Regions from separate parts of the Streptomyces sp. NPDC058663 genome, predicted to be linked through region 3. Evidence: riboswitches for the same ligand, from Rfam matches in the RefSeq annotation. Region 3 holds a riboswitch; each other region holds the start of a gene.
What was found. Region 3 has a riboswitch for thiamine pyrophosphate ahead of ACFWVV_RS03670 (thiamine ABC transporter substrate binding subunit). Riboswitches for the same ligand answer to the same signal wherever they lie in the genome.

Region 1: linked by a shared signal. The riboswitch ahead of thiO (glycine oxidase ThiO) and the one ahead of ACFWVV_RS03670 (thiamine ABC transporter substrate binding subunit) in region 3 are both predicted to bind thiamine pyrophosphate.
Region 2: linked by a shared signal. The riboswitch ahead of thiC (phosphomethylpyrimidine synthase ThiC) and the one ahead of ACFWVV_RS03670 (thiamine ABC transporter substrate binding subunit) in region 3 are both predicted to bind thiamine pyrophosphate.

What each region holds. Positions count from the first base shown of each region.
Region 1 is NZ_JBHXRV010000049.1:2,182-9,620, forward strand. It holds gene thiE (thiamine phosphate synthase) at 1-484, opposite strand, end outside; gene ACFWVV_RS29740 (Rv2175c family DNA-binding protein) at 856-1,221, opposite strand; gene ACFWVV_RS29745 (NAD(P)/FAD-dependent oxidoreductase) at 1,427-2,596, opposite strand; gene ACFWVV_RS29750 (hypothetical protein) at 2,645-3,049, opposite strand; TPP riboswitch at 3,102-3,214, shown strand; gene thiO (glycine oxidase ThiO) at 3,212-4,423, shown strand; gene thiS (sulfur carrier protein ThiS) at 4,420-4,638, shown strand; gene ACFWVV_RS29765 (thiazole synthase) at 4,645-5,439, shown strand; gene pknB (Stk1 family PASTA domain-containing Ser/Thr kinase) at 5,681-7,439, shown strand, end outside.
Region 2 is NZ_JBHXRV010000009.1:19,704-27,142, reverse strand. It holds gene ACFWVV_RS08600 (DUF5326 family protein) at 193-429, shown strand; gene ACFWVV_RS08595 (IclR family transcriptional regulator) at 679-1,614, shown strand; gene ACFWVV_RS08590 (SsgA family sporulation/cell division regulator) at 1,713-2,147, shown strand; gene ACFWVV_RS08585 (YibE/F family protein) at 2,260-3,759, opposite strand; TPP riboswitch at 3,834-3,969, shown strand; gene thiC (phosphomethylpyrimidine synthase ThiC) at 3,962-5,743, shown strand; gene ACFWVV_RS08575 (hypothetical protein) at 5,907-6,746, opposite strand; gene ACFWVV_RS08570 (metallophosphoesterase) at 6,923-7,439, opposite strand, start outside.
Region 3 is NZ_JBHXRV010000003.1:175,083-182,521, reverse strand. It holds gene ACFWVV_RS03675 (ABC transporter permease) at 1-1,417, opposite strand, end outside; gene ACFWVV_RS03670 (thiamine ABC transporter substrate binding subunit) at 1,525-2,619, opposite strand; TPP riboswitch at 2,699-2,804, opposite strand; gene rlmN (23S rRNA (adenine(2503)-C(2))-methyltransferase RlmN) at 2,844-3,950, opposite strand; gene ACFWVV_RS03660 (phosphatidate cytidylyltransferase) at 4,043-5,212, opposite strand; gene frr (ribosome recycling factor) at 5,212-5,769, opposite strand; gene pyrH (UMP kinase) at 5,946-6,713, opposite strand; gene tsf (translation elongation factor Ts) at 6,893-7,439, opposite strand, start outside.

The sequences.
Region 1 (7,439 bases), on a different contig from region 3:
CGTACCGCACGAGGTCGAGGCCCGGGGCGTACCGGCCGGGCTTGGTGGGGGTGGGCCAGCAGGGTCCGGTGCAGAAGTAGTCGATGCCGTCCTCGGCCACCGCGGCGTCCACCTCGGACTCGGCGTGTGTGGAGCGGCCGATCAGGACGTCGTCGGGGGCGGGCCCGAGGATCGCGCGGGCGGCGGGCACCGGCAGATCGCCCTGGCCGAGGTGGAGCACGTCGCTGCCGATGGCGTGGGCCACGTCGGCGCGGTCGTTGACGGCGAGCAGCTTGCCGTGCCGGCGGCACGCGTCGGCGAGGACCGCGAGGTGCTCCAGCTCCTCCCCCGCCTCCATGCCCTTGTCGCGGAGCTGGACGATGTCGACGCCGGAGGAGAGCACAGCGTCGAGGAACCGGGGCAGGTCCCCCTGCGCCCTGCGGGCGTCTGTGCAGAGGTAGAGCCGGGCGTCGGCGAGCTGCTCGCGAGGCGTGGGCCTGGGCATGGTGCGGAGTCCCCCCGTGATGTGCACGGGGCTGGTCCCCGTGGCGAGTGCACGGGGTGCTGCCCCGTGGTGGATGCACGGGAAGCTACCTCATGGCGGGTGCCCGCAGTGCCGCCCCGTGACGGATCCACGAGGCAGCCCCCGCCAAGGATCCACGAGGCAGCCCCCGTGACGAATGCACGACATCGCCCCCCGCGACGTGTACGCCGCGGCGGCCGCCCCGCTGGTCGCGGGACGGCTCCCCGCACGTCATGAGGGGCGGCGGGCAGGGGCAACGGGCGCGGGCACGGGCCGTGCGGGGCCGCACCCTCACCGGGTGCCGCCCACAGGGGCCGGGCCCGTGCCCTCCCTCGTGCTGCGGTGCGGTCGCGTCAGAGGGCGAGCGCCTGGGCGCGGCGCTTCACCTCCGTTCCGCGGTTCTCGGTCAGGGCCTGCGCGGGGGTGCCGGGCAGGGTCGGGTCGGCGGTGAAGAGCCACTCCAGCATCTCCAGGTCGGAGAAGCCGTCGTCCTTCAGGACCGTCAGCAGGCCGGGCAGGCCCTTGACGATCTTGTCGCCGTCGAGGAAGGCGGCGGGCACCTGAAGGGCACGGTTCTCACCGCGCCGTACGGCGATCAGCTGGCCTTCCTTCACCAGCTGGCGCACCTTCGTCACCTCCACGTCGAGCATCTCCGCGATGTCGGGGAGGTAGAGCCAGGCGGGGACGAGGGCATCGATCTTTGCGTCAATCTCGGTCACAGGACAAGCGTGCCATCCAGGACTGACAGTCGGTAACCGGGCCCTCCCCGACCGGCCGCCACAAGGACCCCGACCGACCCTTCCCGAAAACCCCGACCGGCCGCCACAAGGTCCCCGACCGACCCGCCCCGAGGACCCCGGCGGGTCCGCCCCCGCGCCCCGGCCGCCCCGCGAACCCGGCCCCGGAGCTTCCGCCGGACGGGCCCTACGCCTGCCGCACGGCCGATTTCAGCGGTACGGAAGGGTCGGCCGCCGACTCCGGATCGAGTACCGCGCCCGCCTCGGTCAGCTTGCGCCCCTGCGCCAGGTCGCGGGGGCGGCCCACCGCGAGCAGCGCCACCAGTACCCCTTCGCGCAGCCAGCACACGGACCAGGAGGGGGTGGCGGGGTCGCCGCGCCACACCGTCTCGTCGGCCCCCGCGTGGTGGCCCGCGTACTGCACGAAGCGGCCGAACTGCTCGGACCAGAAGTACGGCACCGGATCGTAGGCCAGGGGAGCGCCGCCGAGGAGGTTCGCGGCCACCGTCCGGGGGCCCTGGAGCGCGTTGTCCCAGTGGTGGACGAGCAGCCGGGCGTCGTAGCGGCGGGACGGGAAGGAGGCGCAGTCCCCGACCGCGTACACGTCGGGGGCACTGGTGCGCAGGTGTTCGTCGGCGGTCACCGAGCCTTCCGGGCCCAGCTCGATGCCGGAGCCCGCCAGCCAGGCGGTCGTGGGCCGGGCGCCGATGCCGACGACCACGGCGCCGGCCGGGATGCGGCGGCCGTCGGTGAGCAGCACCGCACCCGGCTCGACCGCGGCCACGCGCGCGTGGGTGAGGAGATCGGCCCCCGACTCGGCGTACCAGGCGGCCATCGGGGCGGCGACCGGGGCGGGCATCGTTCCGGCGAGCGGCCGGTCGGCGGCCTCCACAACGGTCACTCGGCAGCCGGCCTCGCGGGCGGCCGTGGTGAACTCCGCGCCGATCCAGCCCGCCCCGACGACGACCACGTCCTGCTGGGCGTCCAGCACGGGCCGCAGCTGCCGCGCGTCGTCCAGGGTGCGCAGCAGGTGCACGCCGGGGACGCCGACGGTGCCCGGCAGCGTGACGGGGTCCGCGCCGGTGGCCAGGACCAGGGCGTCGTACGGGACGGGGCCTGCCGTGGTGTCGATCTCGTGGTCCGCCGGGCGCACGCCGGTGACTTCGGTGCCCAGCCGCAGCTCGACGCCGAGCGCCTCGAAGTCGACCTCGAAGGCGGAGCCCTCCGCCTTGCCGAGCAGCACCGCCTTGGACAGCGGCGGCCGGTCGTAGGGCCGGTGCGGCTCGGCGCCGATCAGTACGACGGGGCCGCCGAAACCCTGCTCGCGCAGGGCGACAGCGGTCTGCACCCCTGCCATGCCCGCGCCGACCACGACGATGCGCTTCTGCTCGCTCACCCGACCACCTTACGTATCTGACTTCCCGTCAGGAAAGCGGCCCTCCGGCAGGACCGTTCCCGGTCCGGGCCCCATGGCCGGGAGCTCCTCGACCGTGCTCGTGCCACTGCCCTCCTGGGACTCCCATGCCCAGCTCTCCTCCAGCCGAACGCGGCCGTCGGCAAGGAGCACCACCGTGGACAGGCAGTGCCCGCAGGAGGTGGTGCCGTCCCGTTTGAGCTGTACGTACCGGAAGTCGAGCCGGTCCCCCGCGCGCGTGCCCACCAGGTGTCCCCGGACGACGTCGCCGCCCGCGTACTCGGCCCAGATCCGGCCGTCCCGCTCGTGGTACGTGAACCGGGTGCGGGTACCGACCTGCCCCGGCGCCTGGTCGGCGACCGGGGCGAGAACGAGTCCGTCGAGCGAACGGGGCACGGGGACAGCTCCCCTCACATCTTGTTGAACCAAGGATTAGGGTGGCCACCGTACAAGCACTCACGGGAGCCCGGCGGACCGGGCTGAGAGGGAGGCTGCACCGGCCTCCGACCGTACGAACCTGATCCGGGTCATGCCGGCGAAGGGAGGGGCTGGACGCCCATGCACACCTCTGTGAGAAGGCCTTACGACGTCCTGGTCGTCGGAGGCGGCATCATCGGCCTGGTCACGGCCTGGCGGGCCGCCCAGCGCGGGCTGCGCACCGCGCTCGCCGACCCCGCCCCCGGCGGCGGCGCCGCCCGGGTGGCGGCCGGGATGCTGGCCGCCGTCACCGAACTCCACTACGGCGAGCAGACCCTGCTCGCCCTCAACCTGGCCTCCGCACGCCGCTATCCGGACTTCGTCGCCGAACTGGAGGAGGCGAGCGGCCTGCGCACCGGCTACCGCGCGTGCGGCACACTCGCCGTCGCCCTGGACGCCGACGACCGGACGCACCTGCGGGAACTGCACGCCCTGCAACGGCGGTCCGGTCTGGAGTCGGAGTGGCTGAGCGGGCGCGAGTGCCGCCGGCTCGAGCCGATGCTCGCGCCGGGCGTGCGCGGCGGGCTGCGGGTGGACGGTGACCACCAGATCGATCCGCGGCTGCTGGCGGCGGCCCTGCTGGCGGCCTGCGAGCGCGCCGGAGTGGTCCTGCACCGGACCACGGCCGAACGCCTCTCGGTCACGGGCCGGCGGGCCACGGGCGCACTGCTGGCCGACGGCACCGAGGCCGTCGCCGGCCAGGTGGTACTGGCCGCGGGGTCGCTCAGCGGGCGGCTCGCCGGAGTTCCTGAGGAGGTGCTGCCGCCGGTGCGCCCGGTGAAGGGACAGGTGCTGCGGCTGACGGTGCCGCCCGGGTACGCGCCGTTCCTGAGCCGTACGGTGCGGGCCGTGGTGCGCGGCAGCCAGGTCTACCTGGTGCCGCGCGAGAACGGTGAGCTCGTCGTGGGCGCCACCACCGAGGAGCTCGGCTGGGACACCACCGTCACGGCGGGCGGCGTCTACGAGCTGCTGCGCGACGCGCACGAGCTGGTGCCCGGCATCACCGAACTGCCGCTCACCGAGACCCTGGCGGGCCTGCGCCCCGGCTCCCCGGACAACGCCCCGCTGCTCGGACCGACCGCCCTGCCCGGTCTGCTGCTCGCCACCGGGCACTACCGCAACGGGGTGCTGCTGACCCCGGTCACCGGGGACGCCATGGCGGAGGTGCTCACCACGGGCGCACTGCCCGACGCGCTGCGCCCCTTCTCCCCGCGCCGCTTCACCCCCGCGCCCGCGAGCACCCCGCCGACCCCGCAGGCCCCGTCGGCCGTACGTGAGGAGCAGCCCGCATGAGCCGTACGACAGCCCTGGCCGTGTCCGTGAACGGCGAACGGCACGAAGTGGCCGCCGGCACGACCCTCGACGCCGTCGTCGCCTCGCTCACGCGCGCCCGCGCGGGCGTGGCCGCGGCGCTCAACGAAACAGTGGTCCCGCGCGGGCGGTGGGCGGCCACCGCCCTGGCCGACGGCGACCGCGTCGAAGTACTCACCGCGGTCCAGGGAGGCTGACGTTCCATGGCAGACGATCTCTTCGCACTGGGCGGCCTCTCCTTCTCGTCCCGGCTGATCATGGGCACCGGCGGGGCGCCCAGCCTGGAGGTGCTGGAGCGGTCGCTGATCGCCTCGGGCACCGAGCTGACCACGGTGGCGATGCGGCGGCTCGACCCGTCCGTGCAGGGCTCCGTGCTGTCCGTGCTCGACCGGCTCGGCATCCGGGTGCTGCCCAACACCGCGGGGTGCTTCACGGCGGGCGAGGCGGTGCTGACCGCCCGCCTGGCCAGGGAGGCCCTCGGTACGGACTGGGTGAAGCTGGAGGTCATCGCCGACGAGCGGACCCTGCTGCCGGACCCGGTGGAGCTGCTGGACGCGGCGGAGACGCTGGTCGACGACGGCTTCACCGTTCTGCCGTACACCAACGACGACCCGGTGCTGGCGCGGAAGCTGGAGGACGTGGGGTGCGCGGCGGTCATGCCGCTGGGCTCCCCCATCGGCTCCGGGCTCGGCATCCGCAACCCGCACAACTTCGAACTGATCGTGGAGCGGGCGGGGGTGCCGGTGATCCTCGACGCCGGTGCGGGCACGGCTTCCGACGCGACGCTGGCGATGGAGCTGGGGTGCGCCGGGGTGATGCTGGCCTCCGCGGTGACGCGGGCGCAGGAGCCGGTGCTGATGGCGGAGGCGATGCGCCACGGGGTGGAGGCGGGCCGGCTCGCGCACCGGGCCGGGCGCATCCCGCGCCGCCGGTTCGCCCTGGCCTCCTCGCCGGAGTCCGGCGTCGCGGACTTCGACCCGGAGCGCCCGGCGTTCTGAGCCCGCTGGCGGGCAGCCCGCGCCGCGGGAGCCCGCCCCCGGGCCCCCGTGCGCGGGAGCCCCGTGCGCGGGAGCCCCGTGCACGGGCACCCCGGGCTGCGGGAGCCCGCCCCGGCACCCCTGCCGCGTCCTCATCTGCGGCGCGGCAGGGGTGCCACCGGCCTGTTACAGGTCGGCTTCAGTCCGGGTCCCGGCCCCCGCACCCCGTCCGGGCCGCACCCGCCCCTCGTAGACTCCCTCCGTGGACACGACCCTTCAGGACCCCCTCGTCGGGCACCTGCTCGACAGCCGCTATCGCGTCGAGGCACGCATCGCCGTCGGCGGGATGGCCACGGTCTACCGGGCCGTCGACACCCGCCTCGACCGCGAGCTCGCCCTCAAGGTGATGCACCCCGCCCTCGCCGCGGACTCCTCCTTCGTCGACCGCTTCATCCGCGAGGCGAAGTCCGTCGCCCGCCTCGCCCACCCGAACGTGGTCGGGGTCTTCGACCAGGGCACCGACGGGTCGTACGTCTACCTGGCGATGGAGTACGTCGCCGGCTGCACCCTGCGCGACGTGCTGCGCGAGCGCGGAGCGCTGCGGCCGCGGGCCGCGCTCGACATCCTGGAGCCCGTGCTGGCCGCCCTCGGCGCCGCCCACCGGGCCGGTTTCGTCCACCGCGACATGAAGCCGGAGAACGTCCTGATCGGGGACGACGGCCGGGTCAAGGTCGCCGACTTCGGTCTCGTACGCGCCGTGGACACGGTCACCAGCACCACGGGATCGGTCCTCGGCACGGTCTCCTACCTCGCGCCGGAGCAGATCGAGCACGGCAGCGCCGACACCCGCGCCGACGTGTACGCCTGCGGTGTGGTCCTGTACGAGATGCTGACCGGCGCCAAGCCGCACTCCGGCGGCACTCCTGCCCAGGTCCTCTACCAGCACCTCAACGAGGACGTCCCGCCGCCGTCGGCCGCCGTCCCAGGACTGGCCCTGGAACTGGACGAGCTGGTGGCCGGTGCCACCGTCCGCAACCCCGAGGCCCGCCCGTACGACGCGGTCGCCCTGCTCGGGCAGGCCCAGGAGGCGCGGGCCGCGCTCTCCGACGAGCAGCTGGACCTGGTTCCTCCGCAGGCGAAGCCGGACGGCGGTGCGGGTGCGGCCGGTCCCGAGGAGCGGACGAGCGTGCTCCCGCGCGCACTGCCCACCGAGCAGCACACCAGCCGGCTGCGGGTGCCGCTGCCCGCCGAGCCCGAGCCGCCCCGGCGGCGCACCTGGCGGCCCGCGACCACCAGACGCCGGCTGGTCGCCCTGGTCACGGGCGTGCTGCTGCTCCTGGGCGCGGGAACCGGTGTCTGGTACATCAACTCGGGCCAGTTCACCCAGGTCCCGGCGCTGCTCAGCCAGTCGGAGAGCGGGGCCCGCCAGAAGCTGGAGGCGGCCGGTCTCGACGTGAGGGAGGTGCGGCGGAAGTTCAGCGACACCGTCACGCGCGGCACCGTCATGGACAGCGAACCGGCACCGGGCGCACGCATCCGCAACAACGGTTCGGTGACCCTTGTCCTGTCCCGCGGCCCCGAGATCGTCAAGGTGCCCGACCTCAGGCGGATGCCGCTGCAGCGGGCCCGGGTCTCGCTGAAGGACGCGGGGCTGGCGCCCGGTGTCGTGACGAAGGCGTTCAGCGAGGACGTCCCGCTGGGCACCGTCATCAGCACGGACCCGCGGGCCGGCACCGGACGCTCCCCGGACACCGCGGTCGCGCTCGTGGTCAGCAAGGGTTCCCCGGTGGACGTCCCCGAGGTGACGGGCCGGTCCGTGGAGGAGGCCACCCGGGTCCTCGAAGACCTCGGCCTGAAGGCCGACGTGGCTCCCGGACAGGTCAACTCTCCCGCGCCTGCGGGCACGGTGGGACGCCAGTCGGTACCCCCGGGCACCCGGCTCGGCGAGGACGAACGCGTCACGCTCACCGTTTCCAAGGGCCCGAGGATGGTCGCGGTGCCCGATGTGGTCGGCAAGCACG
Region 2 (7,439 bases), on a different contig from region 3:
CCCTCCCCGGCCGGCGGCGTCCCCCGACGGTTTCACGTGAAACACCCCGGGTTCCCTAGGGGGTGGATCAGGGGTCTTCAAGGGCTGCGAGCCCCCTGCCGGGGGTGGTTCCCCGCCTAGCATCGAAGCCAGGGAAACCAAGGGACCCACCGCCGCACCGGGCAGGGCCCGGACCGAGGGAGAGGCAAGACAATGGCTGCACGGGAGATGTTCACGGGCCTGCCGGGCTGGGTGAAGTGGGTCGCGATTCCGGCCCTCGTCCTGCTGGTGTTCGGCGGCACGATCCTGGCCGCGATCGGCACGCTGATCGGCCTGCTGTTCAAGCTGCTGCTGCTCGTCGCCCTGGTGGGCGGTCTGATCTACGTCGTACGGCGGTTCCTGCCGTCCTCCTCCAGCTCCCCGGGCAGTTCCTCCTCGCGCGACTGGTGAGCTCGCGCGACCGCTGGGGAGGTACCCCGGGCGCACGGTGCCGCGGTCCCTCCAGGGGGTGCGACCTGACCCGCCCCGGCCGCGGGGCGGGTCAGCAGCCCGTACGGGCATTAGCCCGCCGGGGGGAACCTGACACGTGAAAACAACTGAGCCCCCGGGCACGGCAGTTAGGGTGAAAAACCGCTGCCGCCACCCGGGACTCCCGCTTTCCGGCGGCGGCACTGCCCCTCGGGACCCCGGGAGTGCCCCATGGCCACGGCCCAGCCCACCGCACGAGCCACCGCTCGCCCGGCCACCCCACCCACCCGCCGCACCACCCCCTCGGCAGCACGAGCAGCCGTTGTGCCGACCCCGGCACAACCGCCGGCCTCGGCACAACCGCCCGCACAGGCGCAACCGCCCGCGCCGGCACATCCGCCCGCCCCCGCCGACGGCCCCGCACCCACCCTGATCGGATCCGTGCAGCGCGCCCTGCGTCTGCTGGAGGCCGTCAGCGCGCACCCCGACGGCGCGCCCGCCAAGCAGCTCGCCCGCGAGGCCGGGCTGCCGCTGCCCACCGCGTACCACCTGCTGCGCACCCTGACCCACGAGGGATATCTCCGTCGTGAGCAGGGTGTTTTCGTGCTCGGTGCGGCCGCGAGCCGCCTCGGGTGCGCAGGGGCCGGGCAACTCCGCCGCGACGTGGTCGTCGAAACCATGGAGCGCTGGCGCGACACGCTCGGCGTGGCCGTGTACTTCGCCGTCTATCGCGAGGGCGAGATCGAACTGGCGGCCCTCGCCGAGAGCACCGATATTCCCGCGGTCGGGGAGTGGGCGGACTTCCGCGAGACTGCGCACGCCCATGTGATCGGCCAGTGCCTGCTGTCCCAGCTGGACACCCGCTCCCGCCTCGACCACCTCGCCAGGCACCCCGTCGAAGCGATCACTCCCTTCACCGTGCGGGACGACACGGCCCTGCTGGAACGGCTCGCCGCGGTGGAGCGGATGCAGACGATGTGGGAGAGCGAGGAGTACGCGCTCGGCACGGTCTGCGCGGGGATTCCCCTCACCATCGGACAGACGGCCGCCGTGATGGCCGTATCCGTACCCCTCGCGCACGAAGCCAGGCTCGGGCCGGCGGTCGAACGGCTGCGCTATGAAATCAGCGAGGTGGTCCGTTCGCTCATGTTCTCTATCAGTATCTGAAAACTCACTCCTTGTGATCTGTTACTGCTTCCAGCACGATGGCGTCAAGAGGGCCGAAAGCGATTGTTTCGGCCACTTCATCTACGGCAGGGTTGGCGATGCGCGAGTCGGTTCAGGCAGAGGTGATGATGAGCTTCCTCGTCTCGGAGGAGCTCTCCTTTCGTATTCCGGTGGAGCTCATGTACGAGGCGAAGGACCCGTACGCGATTCGCCTGACCTTCCATCTGCCCGGTGATGCCCCTGTGACCTGGGCTTTCGGGCGTGAGCTGCTGGTGGACGGGATCAACGAGCCCTGTGGCGAAGGCGATGTGCACATCTCGCCGAGCGACCCGGACGAGCTGGCCGACGTCCACATCCGGCTCCAGGTGGGCGGCGACCGCGCGCTGTTCAGAGCGAGCGCGGCACCGCTCGTGGCGTTCCTGGACCGTACGGACAAGCTCGTGGCACTCGGCCAGGAGCACACGCAGAGTGACTATGCCGGGTGCCTGGAAAGCGAGCTGGGCCGCATCCTCGCCGAGGAGAACGCCGGTTGAAGTGCGGCCCGGAATAGGCTGGTTCGCGAGGTTTATGGCACGCACGTGACCCCGCGGGAGACCGGCGGGCGGTGCGTCGGGGGCGGTGGCCGGGATCCTTCCGGCCACCGCCTCAGGTCTTCCTGCGGCGCCCGCGCCCGGTCCGTACCGGCGGCGCGACCACGGATGACCCGGAACCGGATGACCCGGAACCGGAGGCCGCCGGGCCGGAGGTCCCCGGACCTGACGCCGCCGGACCGGAAGCGCCCCGGCCGGATGTCCCGGGGCCAAAGGGCCGCAGCCGGGATCCGCCCCGACCGGGTCCCGAGCGGTCCGCCGAGACGACCAGGGCGGCGAGCGCCGTCGTCACCGGCACCGAGGCGACCAGGCCGATGGAGCCGACGAGGGTCCGGACGATCTCCTCGGCGATCAGCTCGCTGTTGGCGACCGTACCCACGCTGCTCTGGGCGATGGAGAAGAGCAGCAGCAGCGGAAGGGCGGCGCCCGCATAGGCCAGGACCAGGGTGTTCACCACGGAGGCGATGTGGTCGCGGCCGATCCGGATGGCCGCCCGGTAGAGGGCGCGCGGGCCCATCCTGGGGTCGGCCTGGTGCAGTTCCCAGACGGCCGAGGTCTGGGTGACGGTCACGTCGTCGAGTACGCCGAGCGAGCCGATGATGACGCCGGCCAGGAGCAGACCGCTCATGTCGATCGACGGGTAGAGGCTGTGGATCAGGCCCGTGTTGTCGTCGATGTTGCCGGACAGGAACGCCCAGCCGATGAAGAGCGAACCGAGCAGCCCGATCAGCAGCAGCGAGATGAGCGTGCCGATGACGGCCACGGAGGTCCGGGCGTTCAGCCCGTGGCAGGCGTAGAGCGCGATCAGCATGATGGCGCTTGCCCCGACCACCGCCACGACCAGCGGATTCGACCCCTGGAGGATGGCGGGCAGGATGAACAGGGTCAGCACCGCGAACGAGGCGACAAGCGCAATCAGCGCCATCACCCCCTTCATCCGGCCGACGAGCACCACGGCCAGGGCGAAGATGCCGGCGAGCAGAGCGAGCGGAAGCTTCCGGTCCACATCGGTCACCGAGTACTGGAGTTCGCGGGGCGCGTCGGGGGCGTACGCGACCACCACACCCTGACCTTCCTGCAACTGCCGTGAGGCGTCCGGCTGGACGATCTCGGTGAAGGTGCGCCCCTTGTCCGACCCCGAGGCGACCTCGATCGTCGCCTTCTTGCAGCTACCCCGGGACGGCCGTCCGGAGGGGTCGTCCGTACCGGGAGGGGCGGTCTGCGGGGGCTGCTGGGCGACATTGGCGTCCTTGCAGTCGATCTCGTCCACCTGGACGACCCGGCCCTGCTGGGTCTGCCGGTCGAAACCGACCCCGGTGCGCTCGTGGGCGGGTGCGCCCCCCGGCCACAGCACGGCGAGCCCGACGAGGACGGCCGTGGCGAACGGAATCAGCACCGCCGCGATCACCTTGCGCAGATGCTTGGAGACGGGGAGGGACGGGCCGTGGCCATGGCTGTGACCGTGGCCGTGGCCCGGCGCGGGAGCGGGTGGGGTCGGGGGGCCCTGAGGCGTCGGCGGGGGCGTCGGCTGCGGGGGCGGCTGTGGTGGGGTCACCGCACGATCATCGCAAGAACGGCAGGGGCCCTCTGTTCAGCGCGGCCGGGGTGGCGCTAGCGTGGGGGTCAAACCTTTGTACACGCGGGAGCTCGGAGCACCGGGCTGAGAGGGCGCTGACCTCCGTACACCCATGTACGGACACGGCTGCGTCGACCGCCGAACCTGTTACCGGGTAATGCCGGCGTAGGGAGTAGGTCTCATGACCACCATGGATGCACGCACGCCTGCCCACGGCGAGAACAGCACGGCCGGGGCCGAGCGGAAGCCCGGCTGGCACAAGGGGTACGTCGAGGGCTCGCGCCCCGACCTGCGGGTGCCGGTCCGTCAGGTGCACCTCACCAACGGGAAGGACGTGACGCTCTACGACACGTCGGGCCCGTACACCGACCCGACGGTCGAAACGGACGTGCGGCGCGGGCTGTCCCCGCTGCGGGAGAACTGGATCATCGGCCGCGGTGACACCGAGGAGTACGCCGGACGCCCGGTGCGTCCCGAGGACGACGGCATCAAGCACACCTCGCCGCGCGGCGGGCTCCGCAACCTCGACGCGGTCTTCCCCGGCCGCCCCCGTCAGCCCCGCCGGGGCCGCGACGGGCAGGCCGTGACGCAGCTCGCGTACGCGCGGCGCGGCGAGATCACGCCGGAGATGGAGTACGTGGCGATCCGGGAGAACGTCGCACCCGAAGTCGTACGGGAGGAGATCGCGGCCGGCCGTGCCGTGCTGCCGGCGAACGTGAACCACCCGGAGATCGAGCCGATGATCATCGGCAAGCGGTTCCTGGTGAAGGTGAACGCGAACATCGGCAACTCCGCGGTCACCTCCTCCATCGAGGAGGAGGTGGACAAGATGACCTGGGCCACCCAGTGGGGCGCCGACACGGTCATGGACCTGTCCACCGGGCGCAACATCCACACCACCCGCGAGTGGATCCTGCGCAACGCCCCCGTGCCGATCGGCACCGTGCCGCTCTACCAGGCACTGGAGAAGGTCGACGGCCGCGCCGAGGACCTGAACTGGGAGATCTACAAGGACACGGTCATCGAGCAGGCCGAGCAGGGCGTGGACTACATGACCGTCCACGCGGGCGTGCGCCTCGCGTACGTGCCGATGACCGCCCGCCGCAAGACCGGCATCGTCTCGCGCGGCGGCTCGATCATGGCGGCCTGGTGCCTGGCGCACCACAAGGAGTCGTTCCTGTACGAGAACTTCGAGGAGCTCTGCGAGATCCTCGCGGCGTACGACGTGACGTACTCGCTCGGCGACGGCCTGCGGCCGGGCTCGATCGCGGACGCCAACGACGAGGCCCAGTTCGCCGAGTTGAGGACGCTCGGGGAACTGAACACGATCGCCAAGCGTTTCCACGTACAGACCATGATCGAGGGCCCGGGACACGTCCCGATGCACAAGATCAAGGAGAACATCGACCTCCAGCAGGAGATCTGCGAGGAGGCGCCGTTCTACACGCTCGGCCCGCTGACGACCGATGTGGCCCCCGCCTACGACCACATCACCTCCGGCATCGGCGCCGCGATGATCGCCTGGTGGGGCACCGCGATGCTCTGCTACGTGACGCCCAAGGAGCACCTGGGGCTGCCCAACCGGGACGACGTGAAGACCGGCGTCATCACCTACAAGATCGCCGCGCACGCCGCCGACCTGGCCAAGGGGCACCCCGGTGCCCAGGAGTGGGACGACGCGCTGAGCGACGCCCGCTTCGAGTTCCGGTGGGAGGACCAGTTCAACCTGGCTCTCGACCCGGACACGGCGCGGGAGTTCCACGACGAGACGCTGCCCGCCGAACCGGCGAAGACCGCGCACTTCTGCTCGATGTGCGGTCCGAAGTTCTGCTCGATGAAGATCTCGCAGGACATCCGGCGGGAGCACGGCGGGACGCCCGAGGAGATCGAGGCGGGCATGGCGGAGAAGTCCAAGGAGTTCGCCGCCGCGGGCAACCGGGTCTACCTGCCGATCGCGGACTGAGCACCGGCGCCATTGGGCACCGGCGCCACTGAGTCCCGGCGCCACTGAGTCCCGGCGTCCCTGAGCCCCGGCGTCCCTGAGCCCCGGTGTCCCTGAGTCCCGGTGTCCCTGAGTCCCGGTGTCCCTGAATCCCGGTGGAATCTGCGGCTCCGGGCCACTCCCGTCACTCCGGTTTGTGGTCCGGGCCGCCGTAGTCGGGGCTGGAGAAATCCGGACTGGAGAAGCTGGGGCGGGTCTTGTGCCCGTTGCTGTTGCCGCTGTTCTCGCTGGGGCTGCTGAAGTCCGGGCGGGAATAGCCCAGGCCGGGGATGCGGCCCGTCCGCCGGGGCGGGGCGGGGGCGGACTCGGCAGCGGGCTCGGACGGCCGGGTGAGCGCGTCCCGCAGGAAGGGGACGATGCCCCGTTCCAGCAGGGCGTGCTTCCAGGCTTCCCTGGCGCGGTCGATCTCCTCGGTGCCGCGGTCGTGGCGGCCGACCAGGACCGCGGTCGAGCCGTTGCGCAGGGCGGTGAAGAGCAGTCCGATCGCCGCACCGAGCAGGCCCGCCGCGGTCAGCGCGCCGAACACCCAGCCGGCGGTCACCAGCGCGTCGGCCGCGGCGGGTTCGGGCTTGAGCATTCTCAGCAGATAGCCGATGAGCAGCAGCACCACGGCGGCGACCCCGGCCAGTACGGGGGTCAGCACCGCGACGACCGCGACCGCGCCCGCCCCCGAGGTCTCGGCGTGCTCTCCCATCCCGGGCGGGAGCAGGCCGCCTGCCACGGGCAGGGCGGGGGCGCGCAGTTCGCGGCGCACCTTGACGTAGTGGTCGTACTCGGCCGAGGCGTGGCCGGCGATTATCTCTCTGGCGTTGAGCGCCGCGGTGCGCAGCTGCTCGCTGTTCAGCCGCTGCTCCAGCGCGGCGAGGTCCGGGCGTTCGTGCACGGTGCGCAGTGCTTCGTCGAGGGTCCGCTCGAACTCCGGGCGGTCCTCGGCCAGCAGATGCGGAACGCTGTTCATGTGCATCCCCCGATGCTCCGTAGGGCCGGGTTGCCCGCTTCGGTGGGGCAGTTGGGCGGAAACGGAGGAGAGCCTGCTACGGATAACCCGATGGTAGAGCGCCTACGTCACGGGGTGACAGGGGGTTTCCGGAAATTGGTCCGGCGCAGGGAGCGCGTTCGTAGGATGTACGACTTCCCGCGTCACGCTCCGTCATTCAACGGCAATTGCACGACCAGCAGCTTTCCGGCCATGGTCACCCCGCCGTCCATCGCGATGGCCAGTCCGTCCGCGTACACGTGCGGACCTTCGACCACCGGCCCCGAGCTGCCCTCTCCGTCCCCGGCGTCCTCGCCGCCGACCTCGCCGAGCAGGTACGGAATCGGGCTGTGACCATGGACGATGCGCTCGCCGCCATATGCGGCCAGCAGTTCCCTCACGGCATCGGCACCGCCTTCGTCACGGAAAGCGAAGCGCTTGGTGAATTTGCGGAAGACGTCCCAGCACTCGTCCGCGTCGTTGCGCGTGAGGATGGCGTGGACCTTGTCGTTGACGTCCTCGATGGTGTCGCCGTAGTCGAGGTAGGCGGTGGTGTCCGAGTGGGTCAGGAGGTGACCGTCCTCCAGCACCACCGCGTCGAGCCGCGCCATCCACTGGAGGTGCACGTCCTGGAGGCGCTCCATGTCGTGCTTCTGGCCGCCGTTGAGCAGCCAGGCCGCC
Region 3 (7,439 bases):
CGAGCGACACCGCGAAGGCGAATCCCGCCGCGACCAGCACGGCCCGCCGCACCAGCGGCAGGTCCACCTCCCGCCACGCCCGCAGGGGCGACGCACCGAGCACCGCGGCCGCCTCCCGCAGCCGCCCGTCCACCGCGCGCAGCACCGGCAGCATCGTCCGCACCACGAACGGCACGCCCACCAGCGCCTGTGCCAGGGGTACGAGGATCCAGGAGGTCCGCAGGTCCAGCGGCGGCCGGTTGAGCGTGATCAGGAAGCCGAAGCCGACCGTCACCGCGGACACCCCGAGCGGCAGCATCAGCAACGCGTCGAACCCGCGCACCAGCCGTCCCGCCCGCCGGGTGAGCGCGGCGGCGGCCAGGCCGCCGACGACCAGCGCGATGCCGGTCGCGACGACGGCGTACTGGAGCGAGTTGCCGACCGCTTCCAGCGGCGGTACGAGGAAGGCCCCACCGCTTCCGTCCGCGGAACGCAGCGACTGGTAGTACCGGAAGCCGTATCCGCCGGGGCCGTCCAGCGACCGCTCGACGAGCACCCCGAGCGGCAGCAGGATCAGCACCAGCACCGTCAGCAGCACCCCGCCGAGCAGCGCCCACTGCCCGAAACCCCGCGGGCGCCGCGAGGTCTGCGCCGGGTCGATGAGCTTCAGCGCGCTCTCCCGCCGCCGTACGGTCCACGCGTGCACGGCGAGGACCGCGCCGACGGCCGCGAACTGGACCAGCGTCAGCACGGCGGCGGTCGGCAGGTCGAGCAGCTGCGCGGTCTGCCGGTAGACCTCCACCTCCAGGGTGGAGTAGGCGGGCCCGCCCAGGATCTGGACGACGCCGAAGGAGGTGAAGGTGAACAGGAACACCATCAGCGCGGCGGCGGCCACGGCAGGACCCAGCGCCGGCAGCGTCACCCGCCGCCACGCGGTGAAGCGGCCCGCGCCGAGCACCCGGGCGGCCTCCTCCTGCCGGGGGTCGAGCTGGGACCACAGCCCGCCGACGGTGCGTACGACCACCGCGTAGTTGAAGAAGACATGGGCGAGCAGGATGGCCCACACCGTGGTGTCCAGGCGGACACCCCACAGCTCGTCGAGCAGTCCGCCGCGCCCCAGCACGGCCAGGAAGGCGGTGCCCACGACGACCGTGGGCAGCACGAAGGGCACCGTCACCACCGCCCGCAGCAACTGCTTGCCGGGGAAGTCGAGCCGGGCGAAGGCGTACGCGGCGGGCAGCGCCAGCAGCAGCGTGAGCGCGGTCGAGGCGAGCGCCTGCCAGGTGGTGAACCAGAGCACGCCGAGAATGTCCGAATCGCCGAGCACCTCGCCGATCCGCCCGAGCTGCCAGCTGTCACCCACCTTCAGTCCGCGCCCGACGATCGCGACGACCGGCCAGGCGAAGAACAGCGCGAAGAACGCGACGGGCACGGCCATCAGGCCGAGCCGCACCGCGCTCCCGCGCCAGGGGCGGAGCCCGGCGCCCTTGTCGTGGCCACCGGACTGCCGCCTCCGCGAGCTCTCGCCGCTCCGCGGGGCGTCCTTTACTTGGTCACCAGCGAGGACCACGACTTGATCCACTTCTCGCGGTTGTCGGCGATCTTCTTCGGGTCCACCGTCACCGGCTGTCCGGCCTTCGCGCCGAACTTCTCGTACACCTCGGGCAGCTTGGTGCCCTTGACCGCCGGGTTGACGAACATCTTCAGCGGCAGGTCCTGCTGGAACTGCTTGCCGAGGAGGAAGTCGAGCAGCGCCTTGCCGCCCGCCTGGTTCTTCGCCCCCTGAAGCAGCCCCGCGAACTCGACCTGGCGGAAGCAGGTGCCGGTCAGCACGCCGGTGGGCGCCTCGGCGGGACGCGGCTCGGCGTACAGCACCTCGACGGGCGGGCTGGAGGCGTACGAGACGACCAGCGGCCGCTCCGCCTTGGCCTTCTTGCCGCCGGCCGAACCGGAGAACTCCTCGTTGTAGGCCTGCTCCCAGCCGTCGACGACCTTGACGCCGTTGTCCTTCAGCTTCTGCCAGTACCCCTGCCAGCCGTCGTCGCCGTACTTCCCGACGGTCGCCAGGAGGAAGCCGAGGCCGGGCGAGGAGGTCGCCGCGTTCTCGGTGACCAGCAGGTCCTTGTACGCGGGCCTGGTCAGGTCGTCGAGGGTCCGCGGCGGTGCCAGCTTCTTGTCCGCGAAGTACTTCTTGTCGTAGTTCACACAGATGTCGCCGGTGTCGACGGGCGTCACCCGGTGCTCGCCCTTGTCCAGCTGGAGGTCCGCCGGCACGCCGTCGAGACCCTTGGCCTCGTAGGGGGTGAACAGGCCGTGGTCGAGGGCGCGGGAGAGCATGGTGTTGTCGACGCCGAAGAAGACGTCGCCGCGCGGCGAGCCCTTGGTGAGGATCTCCTGGTTGAGCGCGGCCCCGGCGTCGCCGCTCTCCAGCACCTTGACGGTGTAACCGCTCTGCCGGGTGAACTCCTTCAGTACGGAGTCCGAGACGGCGAACGAGTCGTGGCTGACCAGGGTGACGGTCTTGGACTTGGCCCCGTCGCTCTGCTTGCCGGCGTCGGGCTGTGCCCCGCAGGCGGCGAGCGTGCTGACGCCGAGCGCGGCGGCCACCGATATCGCCGCGTACCTCTTGATGGTGCTCACTGGTGAATTCCTCCTGGAAATGACCAGGAAGAGACGCGGCCCTGCCCGCACCGGGAGGATGCGGGCAGGGCGCAACAGCTTGAGTAAACGACCGAACTTCCTACCCAGAATGACCTGGGCAAGGTTCAGAGGGTCTGCAGTGAGGACTGCACTCTCAGCGCTGTGGCGCTCCCCTGTCGGAATATGCGTATGTGCGGCCCAGCGTACAGCCAGGCACGGACCGGTTACCGCTCGGAGGCCGCCAGCTGGCCGCAGGCCCCGTCGATCTCCTGGCCACGCGTGTCGCGCACGGTCACCGGGACCCCGTGGGCGGCGATGGCCTCGACGAACGCCTTCTCGTCCTCGGGCCGCGAGGCGGTCCACTTGGAGCCCGGCGTCGGGTTCAGCGGGATCAGGTTGACGTGCACCCGCTTGTTCTTGAGCAGCCGGCCCAGCCGGTCACCGCGCCACGCCTGGTCGTTGATGTCCCTGATCAGCGCGTACTCGATGGAGATGCGGCGGCCGGACTTCTCGGCGTACTCCCACGCCGCGTCCAGCACCTCGCGGACCTTCCACCGGGTGTTGACCGGCACCAGGGTGTCGCGCAGCTCGTCGTCCGGCGCGTGCAGCGAGACCGCGAGCCGGCACTTGAAGCCCTCGTCGGCGAAGCGCAGCATCGCGGGCACCAGGCCCACGGTGGAGACGGTGATGCCGCGCTGCGACAGGCCCAGGCCGTCCGGCTCCGGGTCGGTCAGCCGGCGGATCGCGCCGACGACGCGCTTGTAGTTGGCGAGCGGCTCGCCCATCCCCATGAAGACGATGTTGGACAGCCGTGCCGGGCCGCCGGGCACCTCACCGTCGCGCAGGGCGCGCATGCCGTCAACGATCTGGTGCACGATCTCCGCGGTCGACAGGTTCCGGTCGAGCCCGGCCTGTCCCGTCGCGCAGAACGGGCAGTTCATTCCGCACCCGGCCTGCGAGGAGATGCACATGGTCACCCGGTCCGGGTAACGCATGAGCACGGACTCCACCAGCGTCCCGTCGTGCATCCTCCACAGCGTCTTACGGGTGGTGTCCTGGTCGGTCGACAGGTGGCGCACGACCGTCATCAGCTCGGGCAGCAGCGCCTCGCGCAGCTTCTCCCGCGAACCGGCCGGGATGTCGGTCCACTCCGCGGGGTCGTGGGCGTACCGCGCGAAGTAGTGCTGCGAAAGCTGCTTGGCGCGGAACGGCTTCTCACCGATCTCGGCCACGGCCTCCTTGCGCTCGGCGGGCGTGAGGTCGGCGAGGTGCCGCGGGGGCTTCTTGGCTCCGCGGGGCGCGACGAAAGTGAGTTCTCCGGGTACAGGCATGGTTCATCCAGTGTCGCAGATGTACGTGAGGGGCCCGCCGTCCTGTGGACGGCGGGCCCCTCACGCGACAACGCAGCAGGTCAAAGCGGCCGTCAGGCGGATCCCACGAAGATCACCATCAGCAGCCAGACCACCGGGGCGGTCGGCAGCAGCGAGTCGAGCCGGTCCATGATGCCGCCGTGTCCGGGGAGCAGCGTGCCCATGTCCTTGATCCCGAGGTCCCGCTTGATCATGGACTCGCCCAGGTCGCCCAGCGTCGCGCTGGCCGCGACCGCGAGGCCGAGCAGCATGCCCTGCCACCAGGTGCCGCCGTCGATCAGCAGCGTCATGCAGAGCACGCCCGCCGCCATCGCGAAGGCGATCGCCCCGAGCAGGCCCTCGCGGGTCTTGCCGGGGCTGATGCGCGGGGCCAGCTTGTGCCTGCCGAAACGCCAGCCGACCGCGTACGCACCGGTGTCGCTGACCACGGTGAGCAGCAGGAACGTCAGCACCCGCTCCGGTCCGTCCCCGGCTTTGAGCATCATCGCGACGAAGGTCGCCAGGAAGGGGACGTAGAAGGCGGCGAAGACCCCCGCGGTGACGTCCTTGAGGTACCCCTCGGGCGGTTCGGTCATCCGCCACACCAGGACCGCGAGCGCGGTGAGGGCCATGGCCACCCAGGCGCCCTCGGGGCCGCGCACGTATCCGGCGACGACCATCGCGGCTCCGCCGACCGCGAGCGGTACCAGCGGGGCCTTGATGCCCTTGCGCTCCTCCAGGCGGGAGGTCAGCTCCCAGAGCCCGACGACCACGGCGACCGCTATGACGCCGATGAACGCGGCCTTCCAGATGTACAGCGATGCCATGATGAGCACGCCGAGACCGAGACCGACCCCTATGGCGGCGCGCAGATCACGGCCCGCCCGCTTCTTCTCGGGTGGCTTGGGAGCCGGGGACGGCGGCGTGGACATGGGCTCCTGCGGCATCTCGTCGCGGAAGCGGGGGCCGCCCTGCGCTGCGAAGCTCTGTGAGCCCGCAGCGGGAACGGCCCCCCGCGTCCGGTCGTCGCGGTCGTCGGCGTCTCTGCCTGCCCCGGGGCGGGCCCCGGGGTACGACTCGGGACCTGACGGGGGACCTGTCTCGGGCACGATGGGCATGGGCCGAGTGTGCTGGGCGTCATGCGTATCGTACGCGGGACCCGCCGGAAGGGGCCCCTGGTCGGGGGCGGTCCCTTCACCGGCATAGCCCGCCCGCGGCTGGGCCCCCCAGGAAGAGTCGTTCATCAGACCTCGAGCAGCTCGGCTTCCTTGTGCTTCAGCAGCTCGTCCACCTGCGCCACGTACTTCGCGGTGGTGTCGTCGAGCTCCTTCTCCGCACGGCGGACCTCGTCCTCGCCGGCCTCCTTGTCCTTGACCAGCTTGTCAAGGGTGTCCTTGGTCTTGCGGCGCACGGCGCGGATGGAGATCCGGGAGTCCTCGGCCTTGTTGCGCGCGACCTTGATGTACTCCTTGCGGCGCTCCTCCGTCAGCTGAGGGAACGTCACCCGGATGATGCGGCCGTCGTTGCTCGGGTTGACGCCGAGGTCGGAGTCGCGGATCGCCTGCTCGATGTTGCGCAGGGCGCTCGCGTCGAAGGGGGTCACCACGGCCATCCGCGGCTCGGGGACCGAGAAGGACGCCAGCTGGTTGATGGGGGTCAGCGCGCCGTAGTAGTCGGCCACGATCTTGTTGAACATCGCCGGGTGCGCACGGCCAGTGCGGATCGCGGCGAAGTCCTCCTTGGCGACCACGACGGCCTTCTCCATTTTCTCCTCGGCCTCGAGGAGGATTTCTTCGATCACCACGTACTCCTGCATGTCTTGAACCGGAACAGCTTCACGCCGAAACGGCTCGAACCGAACAGCTCGAACCGGGAATCACGGACCTGCTGCTTGCGTGCGTCTTCTCCTGCACGGTGTCCGACCGGCAGGACATTGTCCATCCCCCGGCCAGGCCGGGGGCACGAACCCGAAACCGGTCAGGCGCGGGTGCCCTGCGCGTTGACGAGCGTGCCGATCTTCTCACCCTTGACCGCCCGGGCGATATTGCCCGCGGCCAGGAGCTCGAAGACCAGGATCGGCAGGTCGTTGTCGCGGCACAGCGTGATGGCGGTGGCGTCGGCGACCTTGAGGTCGCGGGACAGCACCTCGCTGTACTCCAGCGCGTCGAACTTGACCGCCGCCGGGTTCTTCTTGGGGTCGGAGTCGTAAACCCCGTCGACCCCGTTCTTGCCCATGAGCAGGGCTTCCGCGTCGATCTCCAGGGCGCGCTGGGCGGCCGTGGTGTCGGTGGAGAAGTACGGCATGCCCATGCCCGCGCCGAAGATCACGACGCGGCCCTTCTCCAGGTGCCGTACGGCGCGCAGCGGGATGTAAGGCTCCGCGACCTGGCCCATGGTGATGGCGGTCTGGACGCGGGAGTCGATGCCCTCCTTCTCCAGGAAGTCCTGGAGTGCGAGGCAGTTCATGACGGTGCCGAGCATGCCCATGTAGTCGGAGCGGGCCCGGTCCATGCCGCGCTGCTGGAGTTCGGCACCGCGGAAGAAGTTGCCGCCGCCGATGACGACCGCGACCTCTGCTCCGTCCCGGACGACCGCGGCGATCTCGCGGGCGATGGCGTGCACGACGTCGGGGTCGACGCCGAGGGCACCGCCGCCGGCGAACGCCTCGCCGGACAGCTTCAGCATGAAGCGTCCGGTCTTCTTGCCGTTGTCGATGGACTGGTTGGCGTCCGCGCCCTGATTCATGGGGTTTCTCCTCGTGCACATACGAAGAAGGCCATTGCCGGTGGAACTTTGCGGTTCCCTCTGCGGCAATGGCCTCCTCGTCAGATCTGCGGCCTTACGGCGCGTGCGCCGGGCGGCTGCATGAGACCCTAGCCGGGTCTGGCGATGTTCGCGTTACGTCGACGGGTCGGCGTACGGACTCAGATGCCGACCTTGATGCGCGTGAAGCGCTTCAGGGTGACACCGGCCTCGTCCAGGACCTTCTGGACGGACTTCTTGTTGTCCAGCGCGTACGGCTGGCCGAGGAGGGTGGCCTCCTTGAAGAAGCCGTTGACGCGACCCTCGACGATCTTCGGGAGGGCGGCCTCGGGCTTGCCCTCGGCGCGGGTGGTCTCCTCGGCGACGCGGCGCTCGGCCTCGACGACGTCGGCGGGGACGTCGCCCTTGTCGAGGTACTTCGGCGCGAAGGCGGCGATGTGCTGGGCGATGCCACGGGCCAGGTCGGCGTCGGCCTTGTCCAGCTCGACCAGAACACCGATCTGCGGGGGCAGGTCGGGCATGGTGCGGTGCATGTACGCGGTCACGTAGGCGCCGGTGTACTGGGCGAAGCGCTCCAGGACGATCTTCTCGCCCAGGTTGGCGTTGGCCTCGTCGACGTACGCCTGCACGGTCTTGCCGGCCTCGATCTCGGAGGCGAGCAGAGCGGAGAGGTCGGCCGGCGAGGTCGCGGCGACGTGCGCGGCGAGC